2 regions of the Leuconostoc sp. DB-1 genome follow, and region 2 is predicted to be linked to the other one. Evidence: riboswitches for the same ligand, from Rfam matches in the RefSeq annotation. Region 2 holds a riboswitch; the other holds the start of a gene.
What was found. A riboswitch is a leader RNA that binds a small molecule or an ion and turns the genes downstream of it on or off. The one in region 2 is predicted to bind FMN.
Positions count from the first base shown of each region.

Region 1 (3,396 bases), 440 kb from region 2:
CAAATCTCGCTCATGCAATAATCCCAAAGTTGTCTTGGTTAATGTAAGTGGTATTAGACCAACTTGAAATACATCTTCTCTCGCTTGAACAATGGTTAGGCTCACACCTGAAATAGTAACTGAACCTTTATTGACGATTTGATTTATTTGTTGACGGTCTGCTAATTTAAAAGTTAACAATGTGGTTTCTTCACTGTACTCTTTTTTGACTACTTCAGCTGTCTGATCTACATGACCTAGAACAAAGTGACCATCAAATCGGTTGGAAACTAAAAGTGCTTTCTCCAAGTTTACTTTTTGCCCAACTTGATAGAATTTAACAATGGTCGTTTCAAAAGTCGGTACCATAATATCGAATTCAGCATAATTTGATTCTAGCTGATTAATTGTTAAACAAACGCCATCAACCATAATGCTATCGCCTACTCTGCTATCAGAAAAATAGTCCTCGGATGCAGCAATTTTTAAGCGCATTTCTTTGTCATTACGCTGATAAATGCTTATTAAACGACCAACTTCTTGTGTAATACCTGTAAACATTATTGCTTTCCCCCTTGATGATTGATATAGACTTTTTTGACAGCATTGCCAACTTGCACTTCATTTTTAGGCTTTTGGCTAACAGATATTCCTTTCAGACTATCTTTAGATAATACTTTATCTGTTGTATAAATTAGCATTTCCTGCCACAAGTTTTCTTTCAAAAATGAGTGAATCAAACTTGGTCCGCCTTCAACCATCACAGATTGAATATTTTGTTTGGCTAAATCTATTAATATATCTTTGAGCGCACCAGACATTAATTTGACATAAGAATGCTGTTTTGAAAATAGAACATTTTCTGTATATATCAGCCAATTATTTGAAAAATCAAAGTTTGTATTTTGCAACCGTCCACGACGATCAATAACAACTCTCAATGGTTGTTTATGACTGATATTGATGTGCCGTACAGTTAACATTGGTTGATCTGTGATCATGGTCTCGCTGCCAATCATTATTGCACTTCTAGTTGCACGCTCTCGGTGTACATCAGCATCAGCTAGCTCATCAGTCAATTTTTTTCGTTTTCCAAATTTCTCAGCAACAGATCCGTTTTGAGACATGGCAAGTTTCAACTGAACATATGGTAATCGTGTGGTATAAAAATAATGAAATGCAGGGTTGATCTCTTTATTTTCAACTATATTCAAAACATCGACAGTGATACCAGCTGATCTTAGCATTTTAATTCCTGTTCCATTTGTTGACGGATTCGGATCAATGCTACCAACAACCACACGCTTCAGTCCCCAATTTTGAATTTGAACTGCACAAGAGCCTACTTTCCCCTGCGTGGAACACGGCTCCAAAGTGACATAAAGCGTAGCACCTAAAATGTCGGTCTTGTTTTTGACACGATTAAAAGCATTTATTTCAGCATGCGCTTCACCAAACTTTTCATGATATCCTGTCGCGATAACCTGACCATCTTTAACAATTACTGCACCAACCCTAGGATTTTCAAAAGTTTGATACGGCATTGCTCGAATTGCCTCATCTGCAGCGAGCTTCATCCATGTTAAATCATTCATACTTACCTCCTGAATTTTTCAGGACAAAAAACCCGATGCGTTAAAAATACACATCGGGTTTATAGTAGTTTAGATTAATTCAAAAAACCTAGACAATCTAAAAAAGCATCGTCTAAACTATTTCAAATCTTCTCCCATCCAGACTTTAACTGTCGGTCACAGAATTTCACTGTGTCAACCGCGAAAATATCGCGGGTCACGGACTGAGGTTATTCACCATCACCGTCGGTCGGGAATTACACCCTGCCCCGAAGATTAAATTATTTAACAAAACTAATTTATCATTAGAATTCTACAATGTCAATCAAAAATATTTTTTACGCTTTTTAATTCTTATTCTGTAGACAGCAAAAAAGTAAAAAGTCGCCCTAAACGCCCTTTTTACTCATTTTTTTCTCTCACTAACGGGCATGATGCACATCTTAGTGCACCGTCTAATAGTGAATGCCATGTAAACACGATAGGGATGACCGTATAATCTTCATTTTTTAAAGCCTCTTGCAACGCTGTATGTCTTTTTTGCACAATAACTTTTTTAGGCCCAATAACTAAAACATTCCCACCCATCTCTTTTCTGGTTTTTGCATCGATATCAATAAATTTATAATCGACCAGTTTTTTCGGTAAGTCTTTTAAGACAGGTTTATGGATAATAGCAGTTTTTGGACCAATAATGGTCATACAACAATCCAAGTGCAAAATTGCATCATCATTCAAATACACTGGTACTACTTTCCACGGTTTATCGACGATTTCATTCTCATAGTCCTTGTCTAAAATACTTTGTAGCCATTTTGCACCAGCTTCATTACTAGCATATTTACCAATGCCGACGAATACATAAGGATAGTTAACGATAACGTCACCACCCTCCAGATATATTTTATCCTTTTGATTTAACGTGTGCACCTGATTCTTATCGTTAATAGCTGCAACAATTCTTTGATACCCACGTCGTTCAATTTTTCGCATTTCAATTTGAACATTTCCTTCAATAAAATGTTCTCCAACGCTCATAGCACTATCTCGTGCATACATTTGCCCCATTCCATAGGGATCTAGCTTTGTTGGGGTTACCGAATCAACATGGTGTACCTTGACACCATGTGTTTCCAAAATTCGTTGGAATTCTGCTAATTCTCGTTGAAATTTTTTAGCAAGGAAACTCGGAACTTTTTTACCTCGCAAAAGAGTATAAATATGTTTTGTCATAAATTGTTTCCATTTTGCAGTATGTTCTTCCTGCTCTATTTCATGCGTATCTGGAAAATATAGCTTTGTTGCATCCCCAATAATGACTTCTTTTAATGGATCATATTCGTTATAAACATTGATTTTCATTTGATTTCCCCTTTTTCTTTTAAGCATACACAAACTCTAAATGTACAAACTCATAACATGCTTTAAGTTCTTCTAAAATACGGACTTTTTTATCACGTAACAATCCTGTCCCAATTTCGTCATCGACAACATCAATCATCACCTTAACTGAAAAATACATGCCCGTTTTATAAATATGACAGCCAGTTAATATGACTTCTTTTCCAAAGTGTTTTCTAAGGCATGCTTCAAATTCATTCTGAATGTTTTCATCAATTAACCGGCCGCCACAGATTTCAATGAATGCATTTTTTAGTACTTTAACCGGCGTTGTAATTGAAAATAAGACTAGTATTACCGTCACAAAGAAATCACCCGTGTATAGCAAGAACCCTAGGATTGAATTTTTTGGAATCAATAAAACTAGAAAGGCTGCTAACCCAATCCCCCCACACATGATTGAATCAGTTCGCGTACTTTTGGATTCTGCAGATAGCATCGT
Region 1 is NZ_JABFNJ010000001.1:578,880-582,275, reverse strand. It holds gene HFP47_RS02730 (riboflavin synthase) at 1-540, opposite strand, end outside; gene ribD (bifunctional diaminohydroxyphosphoribosylaminopyrimidine deaminase/5-amino-6-(5-phosphoribosylamino)uracil reductase RibD) at 540-1,574, opposite strand; FMN riboswitch at 1,697-1,834, opposite strand; gene HFP47_RS02720 (dimethylarginine dimethylaminohydrolase family protein) at 1,956-2,915, opposite strand; gene HFP47_RS02715 (cation transporter) at 2,935-3,396, opposite strand, start outside.
Region 1: another riboswitch for FMN. It lies ahead of ribD (bifunctional diaminohydroxyphosphoribosylaminopyrimidine deaminase/5-amino-6-(5-phosphoribosylamino)uracil reductase RibD); the one in region 2 lies ahead of HFP47_RS04975 (ECF transporter S component).

Region 2 (3,396 bases):
TGTTGTTATTAGCTATTTCACGTTGACGATTGACTAAATTAGAACGTACATACGCTAAGGAAGCCACTACAGACACATTGTTTGTCACTTCAGCGGAACGAATTTCCTCCGTGACATCGGTATCATTCAAAAATACACGTTGAACTGGTGTACTAGGTTCAAAGCGTATTTCCGTTTGTGACAATAAGTTTTTTATTTTTTCTTCATCATTATAAGCAATGCCGTTCTTTTTTGCAGCTAAAGTTATTGTTCTGTACATTGCACCTGTGTCAACATACACATAATTTAGCTTTGTTGCTAAAATTTTGGCAATAGTAGACTTACCGGCAGAAGCTGGGCCATCAATGGCAACTTGAAAATTCGTCATAATAATAAAAAGTCCTCTTACTGAATGTTTAGTGCAGTACCAGCATACTGTGTGTAATTATCAACTGTTAACCCTGGATTTAATGCAATAACTTGGCTAGTTGTCATCCCGTGTGTAACTGCAAAATTATACAACGTCTGACTAGCACCCAAAACTGCAGTAGTGGTTGTGGAACTACTTGATGCTGAACTTGATTCAGCCGTCTCAGTAGAAGATGAACTAGCAGATTCCTCACTTGAAGCAGCTTCACTGCTACTTACTGATTCTTCTTCAGAAGAACTTGATGCACTTGACTCGGAAGATGATGATTCAGAAGACTCAGAAGACGTAGATTTAGTAGTTGATGAACGCTTTGTACTTGAAGAAACAGCCGTTTGTGGCTTTGATGATTTTTGATTAGCAATCATGCCATACACAGGTACAAAAGATATAACTGCAAGCGCTAATACAACAAGCAGAACACGAAATCCTTTATTTGGGGATTTTGAATCTGACTTTCGGGAAAATTTTGGTTCGAGCTTATCTTTTTTGGGCCGCTTTGAGCGGCTCATGTTGTTTGGGTCAAAATCGTTCATAGAAACGACCTCCATTTTATTGGTTCACATAAAATTTTACCACACCAACACCGACTTTGCTCATAATGTTTTGTTAAGAATGAAACCTTCTCTGGAGCGGCTGTATTGCCCTTAATATGATCATACTCACGACAAACCATATAATACCCTCGATAAGATTGAACGGTAATACCATACCGATAAAATAGTTTTTTAAACCAATGAATTTAGCAATGTCGAAATTAGCAAACCTCGCATACAAAGGTATAGCTACAAACCAATTGATGACAATCGCAACAATTGTCATGACAAACGTGCTGCTTATTAACGGCAGGATTTTTTTTTGCCAATTACTATACTGCTCAAGGTTGGGCATTGTAATTTTTAAGACTGTGATAAAGGCCAAAACAACCAGTAAATTAACCGGTAGTCCTAAATAAGTGTTAACCCCCTCATTTGCCAAAATTAACTTTAGCAAGGTACGAATTAAAATGATCCACAGTGAAGCCGAATAATTTAACCAATATAAGCCAATGACAACTGGTACGATTGAAAAATCTAGTTTCAAAAAATCAGCACTCGGAATGATTGGCACTTGGGGAAACAGCATCAAACCAAATGAAATAGCGCTTAGTATTGCAATTAATGTAGTACGTTGCACTCGCGTTACAGGAATAATTGACATATTTCTTTCCTCTTGTTTGCTCACTTCACCAGTAGATGCAAACAAAAAACCACAGATTTTGTCAGGGTACAACAAAAAATGCAGCTTTCACTTTCTTTTTTAGACTTCTTTATACCCGACTTTACGGTCGGCTCTGGATTTTGACCAGATCAGCTGCAAAAGCAGGTCGCGGGCTTACCATGAAAATTCATGTCTCACCGCCGGTTGGGACTTACACCCGACCCTGAAGTTATTATTAAATTTGATTTTATTGTATCACGGTGTTACTTACGACGCAACAATTTGTAATCTTGTGCCTTTAAGCGTTTGATCTCTACGCTTGTTAATTTACGATACTCGCCCGGCTGTAGACCATTGACATCAAAAAAGGCATACTGCTCACGCTTAAGCTTTTGCACTGGTAGGCCAACCTTCGCGAGCATGTTTTTGACCTGATGATTACGGCCTTCATGAATAGTTATACGGACCATACTTGTTCTTTTTGTCGGCTCAATTCTTTCAATGGAAACACGAGCTGGCGCAGTTTTACGTCCCTTTAGGACCACTCCACGTTTCAAAGGAGCTAGCTTTTCTTCGGTTGCAATGCCTTCAACCTTTGCAACATAAGTCTTATCGACTTTAGTTTTAGGATGCATTAATTGATTAGCCACTACACCATCATTTGTTAATAACAAAACACCAGTTGTATCATAATCTAGACGGCCAACTGGATAAACACGTTGATCCACATCCTCTAAAATATCCAATACCGTACGACGACCTTTTTCATCATCATTGGTTGTCACAACCCCACGAGGCTTATTTAACAGGTAATAAACTAACTTCTCACGTCCTTCAATTGGCGCACCGTCGACCTGTACTTTATCATTTGCAGTAACTTTCGTACCTAATTCGGTAACAGTTTGCCCATTAACTTGGACACGCCCATTGATGATCAATTCTTCTGCGCCCCGTCGGGACGCTAGACCCGCTTGGGCAATAATTTTTTGCAGTCTCTGTGCTTCTTCAGACATTTTCTTTTTCACTTTCTGATTGATGTACATCAAATGCACTCGTAAATAGTTCGCCATCAATATCATCACTTAAATCTAACATATTAAAATCAGGTAACGGAGGTAATTCTTCAATACTTTTCAAACCAAAATAATCCAAAAATTCATCGGTGGTACCAAACATGATGGGACGTCCTGGTTCGTCTTTTCTGCCAACTTCGTGGACTAGTTGCCGTAATGCTAGCTTCTGTAAAGTTCCTGAGGATTGCACACCACGAATTGTATCAATTTCAACACGTGTAATTGGTTGCTTATAAGCGACAATAACTAGTGTTTCGAGTTGTGCTTGCGATAATGTTGCATTTACAGGTGAATCAAAATACTGTTTTACTGTGCCACCAAGTTCCGGTTTAGTCACTAGGCGATACACATCGTCACTTTCACGAATTTGTAATGCACTACTTAAATCAGTATCATACTTTAACACAAGTTCTTCAAGCAATCCTTGTATTGCTGAACGATCAAATCCAGTGATAATGCTCATATTTTTCACGGAAATGCCTTCATCGCCAGATACAAACAATAGTGCTTCTATTTGACTTAAATTATTCATCTTCGCCAAACGCCTCAATTTCTACATAAATTTCTTGTTGTTGGTGCTCTTGGTGTAATTTTAATCTTTTATCTTTGGCCATTTCTAATAACGCCAAAAAGGTGACTACCAAATGCTCCCGCTCGTAAATATCATCAAAAAAAGAAGCAAATGGAATCATATCCCCCGTTTGATGCTGTAAGAAA
Region 2 is NZ_JABFNJ010000001.1:1,023,568-1,026,963, forward strand. It holds partial or broken gene cmk ((d)CMP kinase) at 1-370, opposite strand, end outside; gene HFP47_RS04970 (hypothetical protein) at 385-942, opposite strand; gene HFP47_RS04975 (ECF transporter S component) at 1,016-1,606, opposite strand; FMN riboswitch at 1,705-1,841, opposite strand; gene HFP47_RS04980 (pseudouridine synthase) at 1,870-2,619, opposite strand; gene scpB (SMC-Scp complex subunit ScpB) at 2,612-3,211, opposite strand; gene HFP47_RS04990 (ScpA family protein) at 3,204-3,396, opposite strand, start outside.